4 regions of the Oryzomicrobium terrae genome follow, and region 1 is predicted to be linked to each of the others. Evidence: predicted binding sites of a transcription regulator. Region 1 holds the regulator's gene; each other region holds the start of a gene.
What was found. The regulator sigma-54, encoded in region 1, starts transcription at its own class of promoters, with help from an activator protein. The targets are predictions, from matches to a motif close to TGGCACGCTTNCTGCTNA.
Positions count from the first base shown of each region.

Region 1 (5,590 bases):
GCCAGCCAGGACCAGCAGGGGGCCGTCGAGGTAGCGGATCGCTTCGCGCTGGGGAGGATTGAGTTCAGCCATGACAAAACAGCGCGCCCCGCGATGAGCGGGGCGCCGAAAAAGCAAAGCGCCATTTTAGCCCAGCCCCCGCGCCATGCTGCGGCAATGGGCGGGGCCCGAGAGGGATCGGCCGGTTTGTGCAATAATCGGGCCATTCTTGCAAAGGACTTGCGACATGGACGAAAACAAAGCCAAAGCCCTGACGGCCGCCCTGGCCCAGATCGAAAAGCAATTCGGCAAAGGCTCCATCATGAAGATGGGCGAAACCGAGGTGGATCAAGGCCTCCAGGTGGTTTCCACCGGCTCCCTCGGCCTCGACATCGCCCTGGGCGTCGGCGGCCTGCCGCGCGGTCGCGTGGTCGAGATCTACGGCCCGGAATCCTCCGGCAAGACCACCCTGACCCTGCAGGTCGTGGCCGAAATGCAAAAGATGGGAGGCGTGGCCGCCTTCATCGACGCCGAGCACGCCCTGGACCCTCAGTACGCGCAAAAGCTCGGGGTCAAGATCGGCGACCTGCTGATTTCCCAACCCGACACCGGTGAGCAGGCCCTGGAGATCGCCGACATGCTGGTGCGCTCCGGCGGCGTAGACGTGATCATCATCGACTCGGTGGCCGCCCTGGTGCCCAAGGCCGAAATCGAAGGCGAGATGGGCGATTCCCTGCCCGGCCTGCACGCCCGCCTAATGAGCCAGGCCCTGCGCAAGCTCACCGCCAACATCAAGAAGACCAACACCCTGGTGATCTTCATCAACCAGATCCGCATGAAGATCGGCGTGATGTTTGGCTCCCCGGAAACCACCACCGGCGGCAACGCGCTCAAGTTCTACGCCTCGGTGCGCCTCGATATCCGCCGCATCGGCGGCATCAAGAAGGGCGATGAGGTAATCGGCAACGAGACCAAGGTCAAAGTGGTGAAGAACAAGGTCTCGCCCCCGTTCCGCGAAGCCATCTTCGACATCCTCTACGGCGAAGGCATTTCCCGGGAAGGCGAGATCATCGACATGGGCGTGGCCCACAAGATCGTCGAGAAGTCCGGCGCCTGGTATGCCTACAACGGCGAGAAGATCGGCCAGGGCAAGGACAACGTGCGCGAGTACCTGCGTCAGCACCCGGAAATGGCCGCCGAGATCGAAGCCAAGGTGCGCGCTGCCGTCGGCGTGGCCTCGCCCACCGGCGTCGCGGCGCCGGCCGAAGCGTAAGGCGGGTTGCGGGGGAGAATGCGCGCGCCGGTGGAACGCACCCTGCGGGAACGGGCGCTCTCCCTGCTCACCCGGCGCGAGCATGCCCGGGCCGAACTGGCGCGCAAGCTGGCGCCCCACGCCGAAAGTAGCGAGGAGCTGGAGCGGCTGCTCGACGAGTTAGCCGCCCGCAAACTGCTGTCCGACAGCCGTTACGCCGAAATGCGCGTCACCGTACGGGCCGGTCGCTACGGCGATCAGCGTCTCCGCCAGGAACTGGCGGCGGTCGGCGTCGATGAAGACACCATCGCCACCGCCCTGGAAAGTACCGACGACGAGCTGTCCCGGGCCCGCTCGGTCTGGCTGAAGAAATTCGGCACCCCTGCCGCGGACGCGGCGGCACGGGCCAAACAAATGCGTTTCCTCGCCCAGCGGGGTTTTTCCATGGAGATCATCCGCCGCGTACTACGTGGCCTCGATGATGAATAAAACCGCATGAAAGCTGCCACCCTGTCCCCTGCCGAGACGGCCTCGCCGGTGCCGCCCAGCCACAGCCGCCTGTCCGCCCACAACCTGAAGAAGCGCTACAAGAAGCGCACTGTGGTTCATGACGTCTCCTTCGACGTGGCCAGTGGCGAGGTAGTGGGTCTGCTCGGCCCTAACGGCGCAGGCAAGACCACCTGTTTCTACATGGTGGTGGGCCTGGTGGCCGCCGACGGCGGCGAGGTTTACCTGGACGAGGCCCGCCTAACCCACCAGCCGATCCACCAGCGCGCCCACCAGGGGCTCTCCTACCTGCCCCAGGAAGCCTCGGTATTCCGCAAGCTGAACGTGGCCGAGAATATTCAGGCGGTGCTGGAACTGCAGAACCTGCCGGAAGACGAGGTGAAGAACCGCCTCGAATCCCTGCTCGACGAACTGCACATCGGCCACTTGCGCGGCACCCTGGCGGTGGCCCTGTCCGGCGGCGAGCGGCGCCGCGTCGAGATCGCCCGGGCCCTGGCCACCAACCCGCGCTTCGTGCTGCTCGACGAGCCCTTCGCCGGGGTGGACCCGATCGCCGTGCTTGAAATCCAGAAGATCATCCGCTTCCTCAAGGCCCGCGGCATCGGCGTGCTGATCACCGACCACAACGTGCGCGAGACCCTGGGCATTTGCGACCGGGCCTATATCATCAACGAAGGACGGGTACTGGCAGCCGGCCGCCCCGACGAGATCGTGCACAACGAAGAAGTGCGCAAGGTCTACTTGGGCGAGCACTTCCGCCTGTAACGGTCCGCGCCATGCTCCTGTTTCACCTCCCCCGCCGCATCGCTGCGCCGCCCCGCCGGGCGGCCTGCTGCCGTAGCCGATGAAACCCAGCCTCCAGCTCAAGCTCTCGCAACACCTGGCGCTCACGCCCCAGTTGCAGCAGTCGATCAAGCTGCTGCAACTGTCGACCCTCGAGCTGAACCAGGAGATCGAGCATTACCTGCTGGAAAATCCGCTACTGGAACGGGAGGACGATTACGAGCCCAGCCCCCCCCCGACCGATGCCGGCTTCGCCGACGCCCCGGGTGGCGCCCTGCCGAACGACCGGGACGAAGCGGACGCCCGTGGCGAGCGTGAGGAGGCGGCGGACCCTGGCGATAGCAACGAATTCAGCGCCGAGAACAACGCCGAAGGTAGCCTCGACGACGGCTGGTTCGCCGAAGGCAGCTACCCGAGCGGCAGTCGCGACAACGATGGCGACGACGAGGGAGATGGCCAGGACATCCAGGCCGCCACTACCAGTCTGAAGGAACACCTGACCTGGCAGTTGGGGCTGATCCCCCTGTCCGACCGGGACCGCAGCCTGGCCTGTTTCCTGGTCGAGGCCCTCGACGACGACGGCTACCTCGACCAGTCCCTGGAAGAACTGGGGGAAGCACTGCCCGCCGAACTGGAGGTCGAGCCGGAAGAGCTGGAGATCGCCCTCAAGCACATCCACAACCTGGAGCCGACCGGGGTGGGGGCCCGCAGCCCTCAGGAATGCCTGGCATTGCAACTCAAGGCGCGTCCCGCCGAACCGCTGCGCAACCTGGCCCTGACCCTGGTGGAAAAATACTTGGACCTGCTGGCCAGCCGCGACTTCACCCGGCTGAAGCGCCAACTGGGCTGCGACGACGATACCCTGAAGGCGGTGCAAACCCTGATCATGGGCCTCAACCCCCGCCCCGGGGCCCAGTACGCGCCCCTGGAAACCCGCTACATCGTGCCCGATGTCATCGTGCGCAAGGTGCGCAACCAGTGGGTGGCGAGCATCAACCCGGACGCCTTCCCGCGCCTGCGGGTCAACCGCCTCTACGCCGACCTGCTGCAGAAGCACCGCACCCGCGGCGACGGTGGCGGCATGTCCGGCCAGTTGCAGGAAGCGCGCTGGCTGATCAAAAACGTGCAGCAGCGCTTCGACACCATCCTGCGCGTCTCCCAGGCCATCGTGGACCGGCAGCGCGCCTTCTTCGACCACGGCGAGGTGGCGATGCGCCCCCTGGTGCTGCGCGAGATCGCCGAGATCCTCGATCTGCACGAATCCACCGTCTCCCGGGTGACCACCCAGAAGTACATGGCCTCGCCCCGGGGCATCTTCGAACTGAAATATTTTTTCGGTAGCCACGTGGCCACCGATACCGGTGGCGCTTGCTCGGCCACCGCCATCCGCGCCCTCATCAAGCAATTGGTGGGGTCGGAAAACGCCAAGAAACCCCTCTCGGATAATCAAATTGCCGATATTCTCGGACAGCAGGGCATTGTCGTAGCCCGCCGGACGATAGCAAAATACAGAGAGGGGATGGGCATTCCAGCGGCCAATCTCCGTAAGTCCCTCTAAAGGAGTAGAACCATGAATCTGCAGATCAGTGGGCATCACCTGGAAGTCACCCCGGCGATCCGTGAATATGTGACCGGCAAACTGGACCGCGTCATCCGTCACTTCGACAACGTGATCGACGTGAGCGTGATCCTGTCGGTCGAGAAGCTGAAGCAAAAGGCCGAAGTGACCGTCCACGTACGCGGCAAGGACATCTTCGTCGAAAGCGAAGATACCGATCTGTATGCCGCAGTCGACAGCCTGATCGACAAGCTGGACCGCCAGATCATCAAGCACAAGCAGAAAATCCAGGATCATCACCGCGACGAGAAGAACATCCCCGTCGCCGAGTGATCTAATCTTGCGGATCGGCCAGGCCCCGACGGGGCCGGCCGTCTGTTCCCTCACGGGCCTTTTTCACGCTTCCGGCAAGCTTTTCGCCCCCGTCAGCGCAACCTTCCGGAAATCCTGTATCCTCCCGGCCACATTGCGTGGTTGGTGCCCAAACGCCCCGGCCCGCTTTCCTTTCCCGGCCCGCCCCGTATTCACAGCCACCGTACTATCCCGTGTGCTCGGGCAGGCTCATTCAACGTCTCCGTGGATCATCCTATGGAGCTCATCGCTAAACTTCTCCCTCCTGAAAACGTCGTCCTGGACCTGGAAGCCACCAGCAAGAAACGGGTCTTTGAACAGGCGGGCATTCTTTTCGAAAACCAGCACGGGGTTGCCCGCGCCACGGTGTTCGACAGCCTGTTCGCCCGGGAAAAGCTCGGTTCGACCGGCCTCGGCCAGGGTGTCGCCATTCCCCACGGCCGCATCAAGGGCCTCAAGGAAGCCGTTGGTGCCTTCCTGCGCCTGACGGCGCCGGTGCCCTTCGATGCGCCCGACGGCAAACCGGTGAACCTGGTGTTCGTGCTCCTGGTGCCGGAACAGGCCACCGAGCAGCACCTGCAGATCCTCTCCGAACTGGCCCAGCGCTTCTCCGACCGGGGCTTCCGCGAGCAGCTGGCGAGCGGCAGCGATCCGGCCGCCCTGCGCGACCTGTTCATCCACGGGGCCTCCCATGCGCCAGATCAGCATCGCGCAGCTGTTTGAGGATCACCGCGACAAGCTCGACCTGACCTGGGTTGCCGCCAGCGGCGCCAAGCGCCATCTCGAACTCAAGGAACGGGGCAACTACGGGGCCGACGTGGTCGGCCACCTCAACCTGATCCACCCGGAGCGCCTGCAGGTGTTCGGCCTGGCCGAGCGGGAATGGTCGCTGCGGGTCGCCCCCCAGCGCCTCAAACAGCAGGTGGACGACCTGATCGCCGCTCACCCCCCCGCCATCATCATTGCCGACGGACTGGAAGTCCTGCCCACCATCCAGGAGGCCTGCGAGGCCACCGGCACGCCCCTGTTCGCCACGCCCAAGCCATGCTCGGCAGTGATCGACCTGCTGCGCATCTACCTGTCGCGCCGCCTGGCCGACACGGTGGCGGTGCATGGCGTGTTCATGGACGTGCTCGGCATGGGCGTGCTGATCACCGGCG
Region 1 covers NZ_CP022579.1:3,467,263-3,472,852, forward strand. The annotation lists gene OTERR_RS15665 (UvrD-helicase domain-containing protein) at 1-72, opposite strand, end outside; gene recA (recombinase RecA) at 227-1,252, shown strand; gene recX (recombination regulator RecX) at 1,283-1,720, shown strand; gene lptB (LPS export ABC transporter ATP-binding protein) at 1,727-2,503, shown strand; gene OTERR_RS15685 (RNA polymerase factor sigma-54) at 2,583-4,079, shown strand; gene hpf (ribosome hibernation-promoting factor, HPF/YfiA family) at 4,092-4,412, shown strand; gene ptsN (PTS IIA-like nitrogen regulatory protein PtsN) at 4,668-5,153, shown strand; gene hprK (HPr(Ser) kinase/phosphatase) at 5,122-5,590, shown strand, end outside.

Region 2 (5,590 bases), 1.1 Mb from region 1:
GGTGTCGCCTGCGGCGTGGCCTAGCTGATCGTTGACCGCCTTGAAACGGTCCAGGTCGATGAACAGGATACCGACCATGCGGTGCATGCGTCCCGCCACCACTAGCGCCTGCTCAGCCCGGTCGATGAACACCGGGCGGGTCGGCAGCCCGGTCAGGTTGTCGTACTTGGCGGCACGCTCCAGCAATTCCTGCAGGGCCTTGCGCTCCGAGATGTCGCGGGCTTGGATGAGCAGCAGGGGACGGCCGCGCAAGTGGACGGTGCTGGTGCGCACTTCGACCGGGAACTCCTCGCCACCGGCACGGCGGTAATGGGCCTCCGTGGTCGAAATCGCGGGCGGTCGCCCCTCCGGCGCCAGGGGCTCCGGTGCGGCGCTGCTCACCGAGATTTCGATCTGGTCCATATTGGTCGCCAGCAGAGCCTCACGGGTATAACCCAGGCCGATGCAAGCCTGCTGGTTGGCCTCGATGATCTTTCCTGTCTCGTCGAGCACCAGGAGGATGTCGGCGCCATGCTCGACCAGGTGGTGAAAGCGTTCCTCGCTGGCGGCCAGTGCCGCGGCCTGCCGTTCCATCTGCAGCAGTTGGCGATTGATCACCGAGAGCAGACCACCAATCAGGCCGATGCTTACGGCGGCGGCCAGTCCGATACGCCAGGCGTTGAGCCGCCAGGGACTCAGCAGTTCATGCTTGTCCAGTGAAACGGTGCTGATGATGGGGAAACGCTGTCCGGCGCGGAAGCTCACCAGCCGTTGGCGATGGTCGATGGAACTGGTGGCCTCGTAGGTGCCCTGGTATTCCTGCTGGTCGATCTGGGTAAACAGTTCGCTGCTGCGAAAATCCCGGTCGAAGGCGGCCTCCACCCGGGGCGCCCGCACCAACAGATGCCCATCGCGGCGCAGCAGGATGGCGGTGCTACCTTTGAGGGGAAGCACCGCGTTGAAAAAGCTTTCGAAGTAGTTGATGTCGATGGAGGCGACGACGACGCCGAGAAACTTGCCGTTGCTGCTTTCCATACGCCGGCTCAGGGCGATCTGCCAGCGCTGGCTGATGCGGCCGATGTGGGCCGTCGAGATGTACAGCCCGGTATCGCGGCGCATGGCCTGGGCGAGAAAGTAATCCCGATCGCTGATATTGATCTGGCGTGCCTGGGCAAAGCCGGAATAGGCCTGCATGTCGCCCCGATCGTCGGTCACGTATAGCGCGCTGATGCTCGGCACCCCGATGCGGTGGTCGCGCAGCATGTCTTCCAGGCGCTCGGGATCCTGGCGGTAGCTGGCCAGCCCCTGGCGGGCCAGGTTGTCCTTGGCCCCCTTCAGGGCCAGATCCACCGCCTCAAGGGTCAGCTCGATCTGTTCGCTCAAGGCCAGGTTGACCACTTCGGCCGTTTTTCTGCCGGCTTCCATGGTTTCCATGCGCAACGAGATCAGGGTGTACAGCGCCAGACCAACGGCTGCGACCAATAACACCCCTCCCATCCCCCATAGGGTATGGCTCGGGTGTTCTCCGTTGTGCAAATGGCACGTCGCCCCGTCCGTTGGGGGGACGGGGGCAGAGAGCGGGGGCGGCTGATCAGGCGGGGCGTTCATTCGGTAATGGTCCCTGTCTGCTTGTTTTAGTCCATTGGCGTATCAAGCGCTCGTCCGTTTATCGCGCTGATCCCGGCCCTTGTCGTTCTCATGGGGTAAAAACAGTGGCACTGCTCTGGTGCGTTGCCCCGGTGCTAGCGTTGGTGTCGGGCGTTTTCTTGGTGCACGGGCATCGGCCGTTGTGCTGGTTTTATACAAAAACCCTTTAAAAACATATGGGTGTATTCTGGTACGGGGTTTGCTAAATAGCCAGTAGCAGCCCACTCGCGATCAACGGCGACCGCGACGTCCCCGACGTGACACCGATGTCATGTGCTGAAACGGATTTTTCGGTTTCAACCGCCCCCTTGCGGGGCCGCACCAGGAGTCGCCGCCATGAACGCGCCCGCCCCGTCGTCCGCCGCAGTTCCCGCTTCCGCCGCCTCGTCCCGTTTCGCATCGCACTTCCCCGTGCACAAGCCCCGCCTGGTCATGGTTGGCAACGGCATGGCCGGTTGCCGCACCCTGGAAGAGCTGCTCAAGATCGCCCCGGACCACTACGACATCACCGTGTTTGGCGCCGAGCCCCACCCCAACTACAACCGCATCCTGCTCTCGCCGGTGCTGGCCGGGGAGATGACGCTCGACGAGATCGTCCTCAACGACCTGGCCTGGTACGCCGACAACGGCATCGCCCTGCACGTGAACAAGAAGGTGGTGCAGATCGACCGGGCCAGGCGCCTCGTGATCGCCGAGGACGGCACCACCGTCCCCTACGACCGGCTGCTGCTGGCCACCGGCTCCACCCCCTTCATCCTGCCGGTGCCGGGCAACGCGTTGGACGGGGTGATCGCCTACCGGGACATCGCTGACACCGATGCCATGATCAACGCGGCCCGGACCCACCGCCACGCGGTGGTCATCGGCGGCGGCCTGCTCGGCCTGGAGGCGGCCAACGGCCTCAAGTTGCGCGGCATGGACGTGACCGTGGTGCACATCGGCCCCTGGTTGCTGGAGCGCCAGCTCGACGAGGTGGCCGGGCGCATGCTGCAGCAGTCCCTGGAAGCGCGCGGCCTGACGTTTCTTCTGCAGGCCCAGACCGAGGCCCTGGTCGCCGATGCGGCCGGCACCCGGGTGCGGGCCGTCCGCTTCAAGGACGGGCTGGAGATTCCCGCCGACCTGGTGGTGATGGCCGTGGGCATCCGCCCCAACACCGCCCTGGCCGAATCCGCCGGCATCCATTGCAACCGGGGCATCGTCGTTTCCGACACCCTGCAGACCTTCGACCCGCGCATTTACGCCGTGGGCGAGTGCGTCAGCCACCGCGGCATCGCCTACGGCCTGGTGGCGCCCCTGTTCGAGCAGGCCAAGGTGTGCGCCAACCACCTGGCCCACCACGGCATCGGCCGCTACCAGGGCTCGGTGACCTCCACCAAGCTCAAGGTCACCGGCATCGACCTGTTTTCCGCCGGCGACTTCATGGGCGGCGAGGGCACCGAGGAAATCGTCCTGCACGACCCGGCCGGCGGCGTCTACAAGAAGCTGGTGCTCAAGGACAACAAGCTGGTGGGCGGCGTGATGTACGGCGACACCGCCGACGGCCCCTGGTACTTCCAGCTGCTCAAGGACGGCCGCGACGTGCACGAGCAGCGCGACCGGCTGATCTTCGGCCAGTCCCTGGCCGGCGACGTGGGCCACCAGGGCCAGAACAGTGCCGCGGCCATGGCCGACGACGCCGAGGTGTGCGGCTGCAACGGCATCACCAAGGGCACCATCGTCAAGGCCATCAAGGAGCAGGGCCTGTTCACCCTGGACGAGGTGCGCAAGTGCACCAAGGCCTCGGGTTCCTGCGGTTCCTGCACCGGCCTGGTGGAGCAGATCATCGCTTCCACCATCGGCGGCGCCTACACCCCGGCGGCCTCGGACAAGAAGCCCATGTGCCAGTGCACCGACCATGGCCACGAGGCGGTGCGCCGAGCGATCCGCGAGCAGCACCTGACCAGCGGCGCCGCCGTCCGCCACTTCCTGGAGTGGAAGACTCCCGACGGCTGCGAGAAGTGCCGTCCAGCCCTCAACTACTACCTGATCTCCACCTGGCCCCACGAGGCCAAGGACGACCCCCAGAGCCGCTTCATCAACGAGCGGGCCCACGCCAACATCCAGAAGGACGGCACCTACTCGGTGGTGCCGCGCATGTGGGGCGGGCTAACCACCCCGGCCGAACTGCGCGCCATCGCCGACGCGGCGGAAAAGTACGCCGTGCCGACCCTCAAGGTCACCGGCGGCCAGCGCATCGACCTGCTCGGGGTGAAGAAGGACGACCTGCCCAAAATGTGGGCCGACTTCGCCGCCGCCGGCATGGTCTCGGGCCACGCCTACGGCAAGTCGATCCGCACCGTGAAGACCTGCGTCGGCTCCGAGCACTGCCGCTTCGGCACCCAGAAGTCGATGGACATGGGGATCAAGCTCGAACGCATGCTGTTCGGCATGTGGAGCCCGCACAAGGTCAAGCTGGCCGTTTCCGGCTGCCCGCGCAACTGCGCCGAGGCTGGCATCAAGGACGTGGGGGTGATCGGCGTCGATTCCGGCTACGAGCTGTATGTGGCCGGTAACGGCGGCATCAAGACCGAGGTGGCCGAGTTCCTGGTCAAAGTGAAGAGCGACGAGGAGGTCAAGGAATACGCCGGCGCCTTCCTCCAGCTCTACCGGGAAGAGGGCTTCTACCTGGAGCGCACCGTCCATTACGTGCAGCGGGTCGGCCTGGACTACGTCAAGCGCCGCGTCGTCGAGGACGGCGAAGGCCGCCGCCAGCTCCACGCCCGCCTGATCGACGCCCTCAAGGACGTGCCCGACCCCTGGCTGGAGCGGGTGCAGGGCGCCGAGCGGCACGAATTTGCCACCATCGAGGTCTGAGGAGAGCCCCATGAGCAGCGACGCCATGATCGCCGTCATTCCCGCCCCGGCCGCGGCCACTGGCCAGGCGGCCCCGGAGTGGAAACGCATCTGCCGAATCGACGAGATTCCGCCCCTCGGCAGCCGGGTGGTCAAGCCCCAGGGCAAGCCCGCCATCGCCGTGTTCCGCACCGCCGACGACCGGGTCTTCGCCCTGCACGACCACTGCCCCCACAAGGGCGGGCCCCTGTCCCAGGGCATCGTCCACGGCACCCGGGTGACCTGCCCGCTGCACGGCTGGAACATCGGCCTGGACGACGGCCAGGCGGTGGCACCGGACGTGGGCCACTGCGGCAGCTTTGCGGTGAAGGTGGAAGCGGGCGTGGTCTGGCTGGCCGTCTGAAGCCACGCCAAGCCGAAAAAAGGGGGCCATGAAAGCATCCACGTTGCCGGAGCGGCGCCATTGGTTGGCGGGGGGTACGCTAGCCCTGGCGCTGCCCCTGGGGGCTGTCGGTGCAGCGGAGGCATGGTGCTATTCCTGGGGCTCGGTGCGATCAACCTGACGGGCCGCCAGCCCATGCTCTGATAGCGCTGCCCCACGCGCATCGGCCAATTGCGGCAATCGCTGCAATTGCTGCCGTGGGGCGGCCCGATATTCGCGCCAGCGCCTGGATGCTTCCCTGGGACAGTTCGGCTGTCCTCGACTACCGGCTGGGGATGGCCTGCGACACTGGTGTCGCCGTCCTCTCGCTGCTCTTGAACCCTTGAACCCTTGAACCTTCTCCCGACAATCCGGTTCTTAGCCAGGTAACACGAGAACGCTCTCCACAATGCTATCCTCGCTTTCCTTATGACCGCTCCTGCAGCCCTCATCCTCTTTGCCCACGGCGCCCGCGATCCGGACTGGGCCCTGCCCATGCACCAGGTGCGTGCAGCGCTGCTGGCCCGTGCCCCCGACACCCGGGTCGAACTGGCCTTTCTCGAATTCATGACGCCGGAACTGGTGCCTTGCGTCGAGGGCCTGGTCGCCGAGGGGGTCCGCCACATCGCCGTGGTGCCCCTGTTCATCGCCCAGGGCGGCCACCTCAAGCGCGACCTCCCCCTGCTCCTTGAGCAACTGCGCGCCCGCCAT
Region 2 covers NZ_CP022579.1:1,052,941-1,058,530, forward strand. The annotation lists gene OTERR_RS04880 (sensor domain-containing diguanylate cyclase) at 1-1,467, opposite strand, end outside; gene nirB (nitrite reductase large subunit NirB) at 2,038-4,479, shown strand; gene nirD (nitrite reductase small subunit NirD) at 4,505-4,861, shown strand; gene OTERR_RS04895 (sirohydrochlorin chelatase) at 5,309-5,590, shown strand, end outside.
Region 2: a site for sigma-54 is predicted at 1,815-1,832, ahead of nirB (nitrite reductase large subunit NirB). Genes of this name have one in related genera too.

Region 3 (5,590 bases), 380 kb from region 1:
TCCACCACTTCCGGACGGATGCGCGCCTGGGCCTTGGTCGAGTAGAACACCTTGAGGCGCGGCACCAGCAGGGATTTCGGGTTCTGCTCCATGACGATCCCCAGGCGGCCCGATTCGAGGCGCACCAGGGAACCCACCGGGTAGATGCCCACGGTCTTGACGAAGGCTTTGAACACCGCCGGGTCGAAGTGCCCCTCGGCCCATTCGGCCATCTTGCGCAGGGACTCGGCCGGGTCCCAGCCGGATTTGTAGGGGCGGTTCGAGGTGATCGCGTCGTAGACGTCGCAGACCGCACCCATCTTGGCGTAGAGGCTGATCTGCTCGCCCTTGAGGCGCTCCGGGTAGCCGCTGCCGTCGATCTTTTCGTGGTGATGCAGGCACACGTCCAGGGTGACGTCGCTGACCCCGGTGCCGGCCAGCAGCATGGCGTGGCCCTCGGCCGGATGGCTCTTCACGGCGAGGAATTCGGCGTCGGTGAGCTTGCCCGGCTTGTTGAGGATGGCCGGGTCGATGGCCATCTTGCCCAGGTCGTGGAGCAGGCCGGCCATGCCGGCCTCGCGTGCTTCGGCTTCGCTCAGGCCCAGCTCCCGGGCCAGGGCGATCATCAGGGCACAGACCGCCACCGAGTGCATGTAGGTGTAGTCGTCGGCGGTCTTGAGCCGGGCCAGGCTGATCAGGGCGCCCGGGTTGCGCAGCACCGAATTGGAAATCTCGTCCACCAGGGGTTGGGCGTTGGCCGCGTCCAGGGCCTTGCCCATGCGCGCTTCCTGGAACATGGAGGTGACCGCCTGGCGGGCCTTGGCGCAGATCTTGGCGGCCCGGTCGAGCTCGGCACTCATCGACACCTTTTCCACCGGGACCGGGCCGTTGCTGGCGGCCTGGAGCAGATCCCGCTCCACCGCCGCGTCGGACTCCTCCTTGGCCTGGCCTTCGGCCACATCCAGGCCCTGGGCGGTATCGATCCACACTTCACGGATGCTGCTGTCGAGCAGGCGGTCGATGTCCTGGGGGTCTTCGAGCAGGAAGGCGGAGCGCCAGAAGGGGTGCTCCATCCAGGATCCACAGAGTTCGTGCAGGTACATGCCGACGCGCAGGTGGTCGACGGAGATTCGCTTGAGCATGGCGTATGAAAAATGAATAGCCGGCCTATTTTATAGGCGAACGCTCAAGGCGAAAAAGAAATACGCCACGCTGGAGTGCGGATGCGACAACGGGGTGCCGTGGCCCCCCGTTGGGTTATTGCGCGGGCGCAGCGTGGCGGCCGTTGCCGGCCGCCAGTGCGGCTTACAGCCCGGCGGCGGCGCGCAAGGCCTGGGCCTTGTCGGTGGCTTCCCAGGTGAATTCCGGCTCGTCCCGGCCGAAGTGGCCGTAGGCGGCGGTCTTCTGGTAGATCGGGCGCAGCAGGTCGAGCATCTGCACGATGCCCTTGGGGCGCAGGTCGAAGTGGGCGCGCACCAGTTCGGTCAGCTTCTCGTTGCTCACCTTGCCGGTACCGAAGGTCTCGACCATGATCGAGGTCGGCTGGGCCACGCCGATGGCGTAGGACACCTGCACCAGGCACTTGCTGGCCAGGCCGGCGGCGACGATGTTCTTGGCGACATAGCGGCCGGCGTAGGCGGCGGAACGGTCCACCTTGGAGGGATCCTTGCCGGAGAAGGCGCCGCCGCCGTGGGGAGCGGCACCGCCGTAGGTGTCGACGATGATCTTGCGACCGGTCAGGCCGCAGTCGCCTTGCGGGCCACCGATGACGAAGCGACCGGTGGGGTTCACCAGGTACTTGATCTCGCCCTTGATCAGCTCCTTGGGCAGCACCGGCTTGATCACGTCCTCGATCACCGCCTCGCGCAGACTGTCCAAGGGGATGTCCGGGGAGTGCTGGGTGGACAACACCACGGTGTCGATGGCTACCGGCTTACCATCCTCGTAGCGGATGGTGACTTGGGACTTGGCGTCCGGGCGCAGCCAGGGCAGGCGGCCGTCGCGGCGCAGCAGGGACTGGCGCTCCACCAGACGGTGGGACAGGTAGATCGGCAGGGGCATCAGGGACGGGGTTTCGTCACAGGCGTAGCCGAACATCAGGCCCTGGTCGCCGGCGCCCTGGTCGAGGCCGTCGTCGTGGGCCTTGTCCACGCCCTGGGCGATGTCCGGGCTCTGCTTGTCGTAGGCCACCAGCACGGCGCAGCCCTTGTAGTCGATGCCGTACTCGGTGTTGTCGTAGCCGATGCGGCGGATGGTGTCCCGGGCCACCTGGATGTAGTCCACGTTGGCGTGGGTGGTGATCTCGCCGGCCAGCACCACCAGACCGGTGTTGCACAGGGTTTCGGCGGCGACGCGGGCCTTGGGGTCCTGGGTCAGGATGGCGTCCAGGATGGCGTCGGAAATCTGGTCCGCGACTTTGTCGGGGTGGCCTTCGGAGACGGACTCCGAGGTGAAGAAGTAGCTGTTCGACATGGGTGGTGCACGCTCCAAAAACAAAATCCCCGGATTGTTGCCGGCGTACCGGCTCCGGGGATGCGAGCGGTGACGCTTTAGCAGTATTTGTACCGATTCAGCCTGTGTTTCCGGCCCCGGTTCCGCCCTGCAAGTTGTCCGTTTAACTCGGCGGTCCGATAATTCTCGCTTTTTGGCCGTCCCCGGTCAAGCCAACGGTCAGCAAAGACCCTACTCATGTCCCTGATTTACCGCCTTATTTTCAAAGGTCTGGCCTGTCTTCCCCTGCCCCTGCTGCACGGCGCCGGCGCCCTGCTCGGGCGCTTGGCCTACCGCCTGTCGCCCCGCACCCGGGCCCAGACCCGGGCCAATCTGGTCCAGGCCTTCGGTGCCGCCGAGGCCGACCGGTTGCTGCCGACGGTGATGGCCGAATCCGGCAAGGGAGCCTTCGAGTTGCCCACGACCTGGCTGTCCAGCCTGGAGGCGGTGACCGACCGGGTGAAGCAGGTCAGTGGCTGGGAGCACGTGGCCGAGGCCCAGGCCCGGGGCAAGGGAGTGATCTTCCTTACGCCCCATCTGGGGTGCTTCGAGATCGCCGCCCAGTACCTGGCCCGCCATGCCCACGGGGTGCCGATCACCGTGCTGTACCGGGAACCGAAGCAAGCCTGGCTGAAGGAATTTCTCCTCGCCGGGCGCGTGCGTGGCGAGCGCATGAAAGTTGCCGCCGCCGACCTGGCCGGGGTGCGCAGCCTGATCCGCGCCCTGAAGCACAAGGAGATGGTCGGCCTGCTGCCCGACCAGGCCCCCGGCGCCGGCCAGGGCGAGTGGCTGCCCTTCTTCGGCCGTCCCGCCTACACCATGACCCTGGCGGCGCGCCTGACCGAAACCGGCGCCGCCACCCTGTTCGTGTACATGGAGCGCCTGCCCGGCGGCCAGGGCTACCACTACCACATCCGTCCTCCGCTCACGCCCCTGGAAGGCGATACCGTGGCCCGCGCCGCCCAGATCAACCGGGAGGTGGAGGCCATGATCCGGGAATGCCCTGCCCAGTACCTGTGGTCCTATAACCGCTACAAGCAGCCGTCCGGCGCGCCGCCCGCACCGGAGGCCAATGCCGCTGCACCCATGAACTCACCGCCGACCGCCCCATGAGCAAATTCTTCACCTACCTCGCCCTGGGCCTGCTCTGGTTGCTGCACTGGCTGCCCCTGCCCGCTTTCGTCGCCATCGGCCGCGGGCTCGGCTGGCTGCTCTTCTGGCTGGCTGCGCCGCGCCGCAAGGTGGTGCGCATCAACCTCAAGCTGTGCTTCCCCCACCTCTCCGAGGCCGAGCGGGAGCGCCTCGCCAAGGATCACTTCGCCATGGTGGCGCGCAGCTTCCTCGAGCGCAGCATCCTGTGGTTTGCTCCGGAAGCGCGCATCCGCCGCCTGGTGCGCTTCAAGAACCAGGAGCGCTTCGATGCCCTGGTTGGCCAACCGGTGATCCTGCTCGCTCCCCACTTCGTCGGCCTGGACTGGGGCGGCGCACGCATCGCCATGAGCTACGACTGCGCCAGCATGTACGCCCACCAGAAGAACCCGATCCTGGACAAGTGGCTGCTGCACGGCCGCACCCGCTTCGGCGACCAGCAGCTGCTGTCGCGCCAGGACGGGGTGCGCGGCATTGCCCGGGCGCTCAAGGCCCACCGGCCGTTCTACTACCTGCCGGACATGGATTACGGTCCCCGGGATTCGATCTTCGTGCCCTTCTTCGGCGTCCAGACCGCCACCATCTCCGGCCTGCCCCGGCTGGCCACCCTGGGCCGGGCGACGGTGCTGCCAGTGGTCACCCGGGCCCTGCCCAACGGCGCCGGCTATGAAGTGGAATTCGGTGAGCCGTGGACCGACTACCCCACCGACGACCTGGAAGCCGACACCCGGCGCATGAATGCCGAGATCGAACGCTGGGTGCTGACCATGCCCGAGCAGTACTACTGGGTGCACAAGCGCTTCAAGACTCGCCCCCCGGGCGAGCCGCGCATCTACTGAGGACGGCCATGAGCAGCATTTCACGCCTGCCCGCCGGCACCGCCATCCGCCCCATGGACGCGGCCGACATCGGCCCGGTGGCCGAATTGGCCCGGCGCATCTGGCAGGCCACCTACCCGGGCATCATCACCCAGGACCAGATCGACTACATGCTGGCGCAGCGCTACAACGCCACGGTGCTGGCCGAGGAGCTGGGCCGGGACGACGTGGCCTGGGACGTGCTGTGGCGCGATGGGGCGCGCATCGGTTTCGCCGCCACCTTGTTTCCGCCGGAGGGTGAAGCCGAGGCCAAGCTCGACAAGCTCTATCTGGATCCGACCCACCAGCGCGGCGGCCTGGGCGGGGCCCTGATCGCCCATGTGGCGGAACGGGCGGCCGCCCGGGGGTGCCAAACCCTCGTCCTGGCGGTCAACAAGCACAACGCCCCGGCCATCGGCGCCTATCGCAAGCACGGCTTTACCGTGCGCGAGTCCGTGACCAAGGACATCGGCCACGGCTTCGTCATGGACGACTTTATAATGGCTCGCAATCTATCCCGGTGATCCGGGCCTCAACCTCCTGCACTCATGAATCTCAAATTTTCCAAGATGCATGGCCTGGGCAACGACTTCGTCGTCATCGACGGCGTGCGCCAGACCGTGAACCTAAGCTCCGCCCAGGTGCGCGCCCTGGCCGACCGCCACTTCGGCGTCGGCTGCGACCAGTTGCTGCTGGTGGAGCCCGCCAGCCAGCCCGGCGTCGATTTCCGCTACCGCATCTTCAACGCCGACGGCGGCGAGGTCGAGCAGTGCGGCAACGGCGCCCGCTGCTTCGTGCGCTTCGTGCACGACCAGGGCCTGACCGCCAAGCGTGCCATCCGCGTCGAGACCCAGAAAGGCATCATCGAGCCGCGCCTCAACGACGACGGCGAGGTCACGGTGGACATGGGCGTGCCCGTGTTCGAACCGGACCAGGTGCCCTTCGTCAGCCCCAGCCGGGAAGTGGCCCAGTCCCTCCAGGTGGGTGACGAGGAAGTGCAGATCACCGCCGTGTCCATGGGCAACCCCCACGCCGTGCAGGTGGTGGCCGACGTGGACCGCGCCCCGGTGGAGCGCCAGGGGCCGATCATCGAATCCCACCCGCGCTTCCCCAAG
Region 3 covers NZ_CP022579.1:319,374-324,963, forward strand. The annotation lists gene OTERR_RS01460 (HD-GYP domain-containing protein) at 1-1,121, opposite strand, end outside; gene metK (methionine adenosyltransferase) at 1,285-2,451, opposite strand; gene OTERR_RS01470 (lysophospholipid acyltransferase family protein) at 2,668-3,582, shown strand; gene OTERR_RS01475 (LpxL/LpxP family acyltransferase) at 3,579-4,457, shown strand; gene OTERR_RS01480 (GNAT family N-acetyltransferase) at 4,466-4,999, shown strand; gene dapF (diaminopimelate epimerase) at 5,024-5,590, shown strand, end outside.
Region 3: a site for sigma-54 is predicted at 2,529-2,546, ahead of metK (methionine adenosyltransferase). Genes of this name have one in related genera too.

Region 4 (5,590 bases), 670 kb from region 1:
CCTGGAGTTTTCCCTACCCAAGCTCCACGCCATGCGCCAGGTGGTGTTTGGCCTGGGCTCGGCCCAGGTGCTGGGGGTGATGGCGGTGGTACTGCTGATTTCCCTGGCTGCCGGGTTGCCCTGGCAGGCCGGGGTGGCTCTGGGCGGCATCATCGCCATGTCGTCTACCGCGGTGCTGTCCAAACTCCTGACAGAGCGGCTTGAACTGGACTCCCCCCATGGCCGGCAGGTGATCGGCGTACTGCTCTTCCAGGATCTGGCGGTGGTGCCCCTGCTGATCCTTATTCCCGCCTTTGCCGAGCCGGCCGGGGAGATGTTGCGCACCCTGGGGCTGGCCGCCCTCAAGGCGGTATTCGTGCTCGCCCTGGTCCTGTACCTGGGGCAAAAGCTGATGCGCCGCCTGTTCTACGTGGTGGCGCGGCGCCAGTCGGCCGAATTGTTCGTGCTCAACGTGCTGCTGGTCACCCTGGGCTTGGCCCACGTCACCGAGATGGCGGGGCTGTCCCTAGCCCTGGGCGCCTTTGTCGCCGGCATGTTGATTTCCGAGACCGAATACCGCCATCAGGTGGAAGAGGACATCAAGCCCTTCCGCGATGTGCTGATGGGGTTGTTCTTTGTCTCGGTCGGGATGCTGCTCGACCCCCATACGATCTTCCAGCATTTCTTCTGGGTGGCCCTGGTTCTGGTCGGGGTGCTGCTTGGCAAGTTCGCCCTGGTGGCCGGCCTGGCACGCCTGATGGGCGCCTCGCCGGGCACCGCCCTGCGCAGCGGCTTGTGGCTCGCGGCCGGCGGGGAATTCGGCTTCGTGCTGATCGCCCTGACCAGCAACCAGCCCCTGGTGCCGATGGAAACCTTGCAGGTGGTGCTGGCGGCTCTGGTGTTGTCGATGCTGGCGGCGCCCCTGATCGTCCATTTTAGCGAGCGCATCGTGATGCGTCTGGCCGCCAGTGAATGGATGCTGCGTTCGATGCAGCTGACCCGTATCGCCGCCCAGACCATGGCCACCGACCGGCACGTCCTGATCTGCGGCTTCGGTCGCTCCGGTCAGCACCTGGCCCGTTTCCTCGCCCGGGAGGGGTTCTCCTACGTCGCCCTGGATCTGGACCCGGAGCACGTGCGCGAGGCGGTTAGTGCCGGTGAATCGGTGGTCTATGGCGACGCGACGCGCAAGGAAACCCTGGTGGCGGCCGGGGTGGCCCGGGCCCAGGTGCTGATCGTGACCTTCAACGACACGGCCTCGGCCGAGCGCATCCTGCACCATGTCCAGCAGCTGCGGCCGGACCTGCCGGTGGTGGTCCGTACCGCCGACGAGCGCGATCTGGAGCGCCTCTCCAAGGCCGGTGCCGCCGAGATCGTGCCGGACGTGATGGAGGCCACCCTGATGCTCGCCTCCCATGCCCTGGTGTTGCTCGGGGTGCCGCTCAACCGGGTGCTGCGCCGCCTGCGCGAAACCCGTAGCGAGCGCTACCGGCTGCTGCGTGGCTTCTTCCATGGTCTGACCGAGCGGAGCGACGACAGCCCGGACACCCAGGCGCCCCGCCTGCACTCGGTGCTGCTCACCGATCAGGCCTACGGCGTGGGGCGCAGCATCGAGGAACTGGGCCTGGACGAAATGGGCATCGAGGTTAGCGCCGTACGCCGCCGCGGTATCACCGGGGTCGAACCCGATTCCGAGATGCGTTTCCAGTCCGGCGACGTGGTGGTCCTGCTCGGCGGGCAATACGAGGTCAGCGCGGCGGAAACCCGGTTGCTCCAGGGCTAGGGCAAAAGAAACGCCCGCCGCGAAAGACGTCGGCGGGCGCTGACAAGCCGGGGCCGATTAGAAGCCGGCGCAGACGATATAGGTGTTGCTATCGACAATCCCGCTGGTGCCGGTGGTGGCCACGGCGGTCAGTGCGGTGCCGCTGTAGGGGCCAGTGGCCACCCGGACCGTGCCGGTGGCCGTGTTGCCGTCATCCATGGTGATGTCGATCTGCTTGGCGAACTTGCCCTGGATGCCTTCGGAGCAGATGAAGTAGGAACCGGACATGCCGGTGATCGGCGCGCTGCTTTGTACTCCTAGGCGGCCCCCGTCGGCGTTGGTGGGGAGAACGTCTTTCGGGGCGGTGAAGTCGCTGCTGCCCGAGGCCAGGTTGGCCAGGCGCACGTGTTGCCAGAACGCGACGCTTTCGTCGCTGGCCGAGATCGAGTTGTATTGACCTTCGATGCGGCCGTTGCCGGTGGTGTTGCTGCTCTGGCTGCTCGGGTCGAGCAGGGTGACGCCGGCAGCCGTGGCGGCGCTGCCGAGATGGGCGGCCGCCTGGCGGTCGTCGCCGGGCAGGGCGCGGAATTTATCCTGGTAGCCATAAATGAAGACCGGGATGGTGCGGAAGTCGTTGACGAAGTTTTTCACCTTCGCGCTGTTGATCAGCTCCTGCCCCTTCAGCACCCCGCCGAGCAGCAAGCCGATGATGACCAGCACGATGGCGATTTCCACCAGCGTGAAGCCCCGTTGCTTTTTCATGTCATGGACTCCTATCGTTATCGATATGGGATGCGCTGAATCTCAGCACGGAGTGTGCCAGAGAAAATAGGGAATATTTGGCGCTTTTTATGGAAAAGCCCGGAGCGGCTCGCTAGCGTCAATTTTATTCAATTGGAATTAAGTGCGGAGTCGGGTGTGACGACTGCCCTGCGCCGTCTTACCCCGCCGCTCATCAAGCATTGCCTGGCGCTGCCAGCGGACGTGGGATTGATTCGCGCAGGGTAGGGTCACCGGCCAGGTGACCCGTCAGCCGGTAGACGACCGTCTCCCCCTTGCCCTTGAGACGAAGGATTTGAGGGGGCTGGAAAGCGAAGCGGTCCCGCAGCCGGCGGTAGGTGGTCTCGTCCACCTGGATCATGCCGGGCGTGCCTTCGCTGGTGATGCGGCTGGCGATATTGACCGTATCGCCCCACAGGTCGTAGATAAACTTTTTCTTGCCCACCACGCCGGCCACCACCGGGCCGGTGCCGATGCCGATGCGCACCTCCAGGCGGCGGCGGTTGACGTCGAAATTCTCGTGCAGCAAATCGCGCATGGCCAGCGCCAGGTTGGCTATAGCCGCGGTGTAGTCGATCTGCTCGCCATCTTCGTCATTGGCGCTGTTCAAGCCTCCCGCGGCCATATAGGCATCGCCGATGGTCTTGATCTTCTCCAGGCCGTACTGCTCGGCCAGCTCGTCGAAGGTGGAGAAGATTCGGTTGAGCATCGAGAACACCTGCTGGGGCGACAGCCCTTCCGCTACCTGGGTGAAATTGACGATGTCGACGAACATCACCGTGACGTCGGCAAAGCCGTCGGCAATGGTCTGATTGCTGTTTTTGAGCCGCTCGGCGATCGGGCCGGGCAGGATGTTGAGCAGCAGGCGCTCGGAACGGTCCTGCTCGGCCTGCAGCAGACGGTGGGCTTCTTCGAGGCGATGCTGGGTCTGCTCCTTTTCCACCGAGGCGTAGCGCAGCAGCAGAAAAACCAGGGTCGAGACCGTGGCGAAGTTGAGGGCGAAGAAGAACACGCTGGTTTTGATCGGCACGACGACCTGGCCGAGGGGCGCAGTATCGGCCAGGTAGTAATCGAAGAAACCCGAGAGAGCGGTGAGAAACAGGTACGCCGCAAACCAGGCCAGGGATTCCCGGTGCCCGACGAAGAGGATGGCGCCGATCGGGGCCAGCAAGCCCCACAGGCTGACGCCGGAAGCCGTGATGAAGGTGCCGATGCTCCACTGCACCACGAAGGGCACGAACAGGAACAGCCCCAGCTGCAGGGTGCGGAACAGGGGGAAGTTGCCGCTCTTCAGGTAATAGAACAGGTTGCCCGCCAGGAGCAGCTCGAAAACAAAGGGGATGGTGGCGGAAAACTGGGGGCCCAATTGCCAGTAGATGAGCAGCCACACCATCGACGCCACGCTCATCAGTCCGGTGGCTAACATCAGCAGCGATTTCTTCAGCCGCATCTCCTCCGCGTCCTGGGGGGAAATACCGGCGTTGCGCAGCGAGTGGAAGAAGCCGGGAGGGGCGGTCATGGCGATACGAAGCATTGGTTGGACATCAGGCTCCCATTATTGGTACGGAGTCACATCGGGTAAAGCGGGTTCGCGGGCTAAAACCGGTTGAAAGCTCCGTGCTATTCCTTTTGGTCGGCAAGCCTATCCCAATTGGCATAGATGGCAATTAGGAAGAAGCGGCTATGCAAAAAATAAACAAATTGCCATCCGTGAAAAAAATCACGGTTAAAGGGGGGGTTTAACGCTGCGTTGACGCAAAAAGTTCCCGATGGCTGAACGAGTTTGGGGTTCTTTGACGCTGCGTTAACGCTTGCTTCCTATTCTTTCGACCATCCGAGGCGGCGGGCTTGCCTCGGCAGCGTCATGACGTTTGCAACAGGTCTGGCGATATCGACCGGCCCACACTTCAGAACCTCATTCGGGAGCAATTCAATGCACCAACGCATCCAGCGGGCGCTCGCCGCCCAGCGGCGCGGCCAGGGCGGTTTCACTATGGTGGAACTGGCCATTGTCCTGGTTATCGCCGGCATCATCCTCGTCGCCGCCCTCAAGGGTACCGACATGATCAACAAGGCCAAGATCGAGCGTGTCGTCTCCGACATCAAGGGCCTGCAAGGCATGGCCTTCGAGCACGAGAAGCGCACCGGCCGTCTGCCGGGCGATTGCAATGGCGATGGCATCATCGGCGTGATTCTTTCTAATGCTCCCGCCAACGTGGTGCGTTTGGCCGGTGCGACCTACACCGATGATCCGAACCCGATGGCGACGACTGGTGGCGCTTGTTCCGGGAACGCTACAGGTGGCGGTGGGGTTGGTGTGGTCGAGACCAATATCAACACTCCCTGGTCCGACCTGCGCAAGGCCAACCTGGTGGACCCCAACCGGGTGAACCGCCAGTTGGCGAAGAACCAGACCAATAACTGGTACGCCTTCGGCTCCATGACCAGCGCCGTTGGCAGCAACGCGGTCACCAATTACATCGTCGTCTATGACATCCCGCTGTGGATGGCCAAGGGTATCGACGTGGCAATCGACGGTCCTGATCCTGTGACCATGGGTACGGGAACCCAGGATGGCGGACAAGTCGGCCGCGTCCGTCTGTTCCATAACGGCACCGGCGGCGTGAGCATCGATGGTGCTGCCTGGCCCAATGCCAACCAGGGCGATGACCAGCTCGTCGCGGTGTCCTTCCAGTTCGACCGGGCGGTTCCGGCCAACTAAGGGCGTACGTAACGTGCTGCAAGGAGCCGCCTGCGGGCGGCCCCTTTCGCAAGGCGGCAGCCTTGCGAAAGGGATTTGTTTCGTTAGGGTGGCCTTGGCCGCCAACATTACCGGAGTTGCCGAATGTTCAAGCGCATGACCGCTACCGTGCTGGTGTCGGTGGGTGAGTCGGGAGGTGAGAGCCTGGAAGCTCGCCGTGTCCGCTATGCCATCCTCAAGGGGCGCCGCGTGGTGTCCGAGGCGGAGTGCGAAGTACATGAACTTGCACGCCTGGGCGGCTGGCAAATGCGCGCCAGCTTTTTCTCCCGGGGGGCCTATTTTGACCGGACTCCTTCCCAGACCGATAA
Region 4 covers NZ_CP022579.1:2,800,859-2,806,448, reverse strand. The annotation lists gene OTERR_RS12700 (monovalent cation:proton antiporter family protein) at 1-1,762, shown strand, start outside; gene OTERR_RS12695 (prepilin-type N-terminal cleavage/methylation domain-containing protein) at 1,820-2,503, opposite strand; gene OTERR_RS12690 (adenylate/guanylate cyclase domain-containing protein) at 2,697-4,040, opposite strand; gene OTERR_RS12685 (type II secretion system protein) at 4,455-5,243, shown strand; gene OTERR_RS12680 (hypothetical protein) at 5,367-5,590, shown strand, end outside.
Region 4: a site for sigma-54 is predicted at 2,546-2,563, ahead of OTERR_RS12695 (prepilin-type N-terminal cleavage/methylation domain-containing protein). Genes of this name have one in related genera too.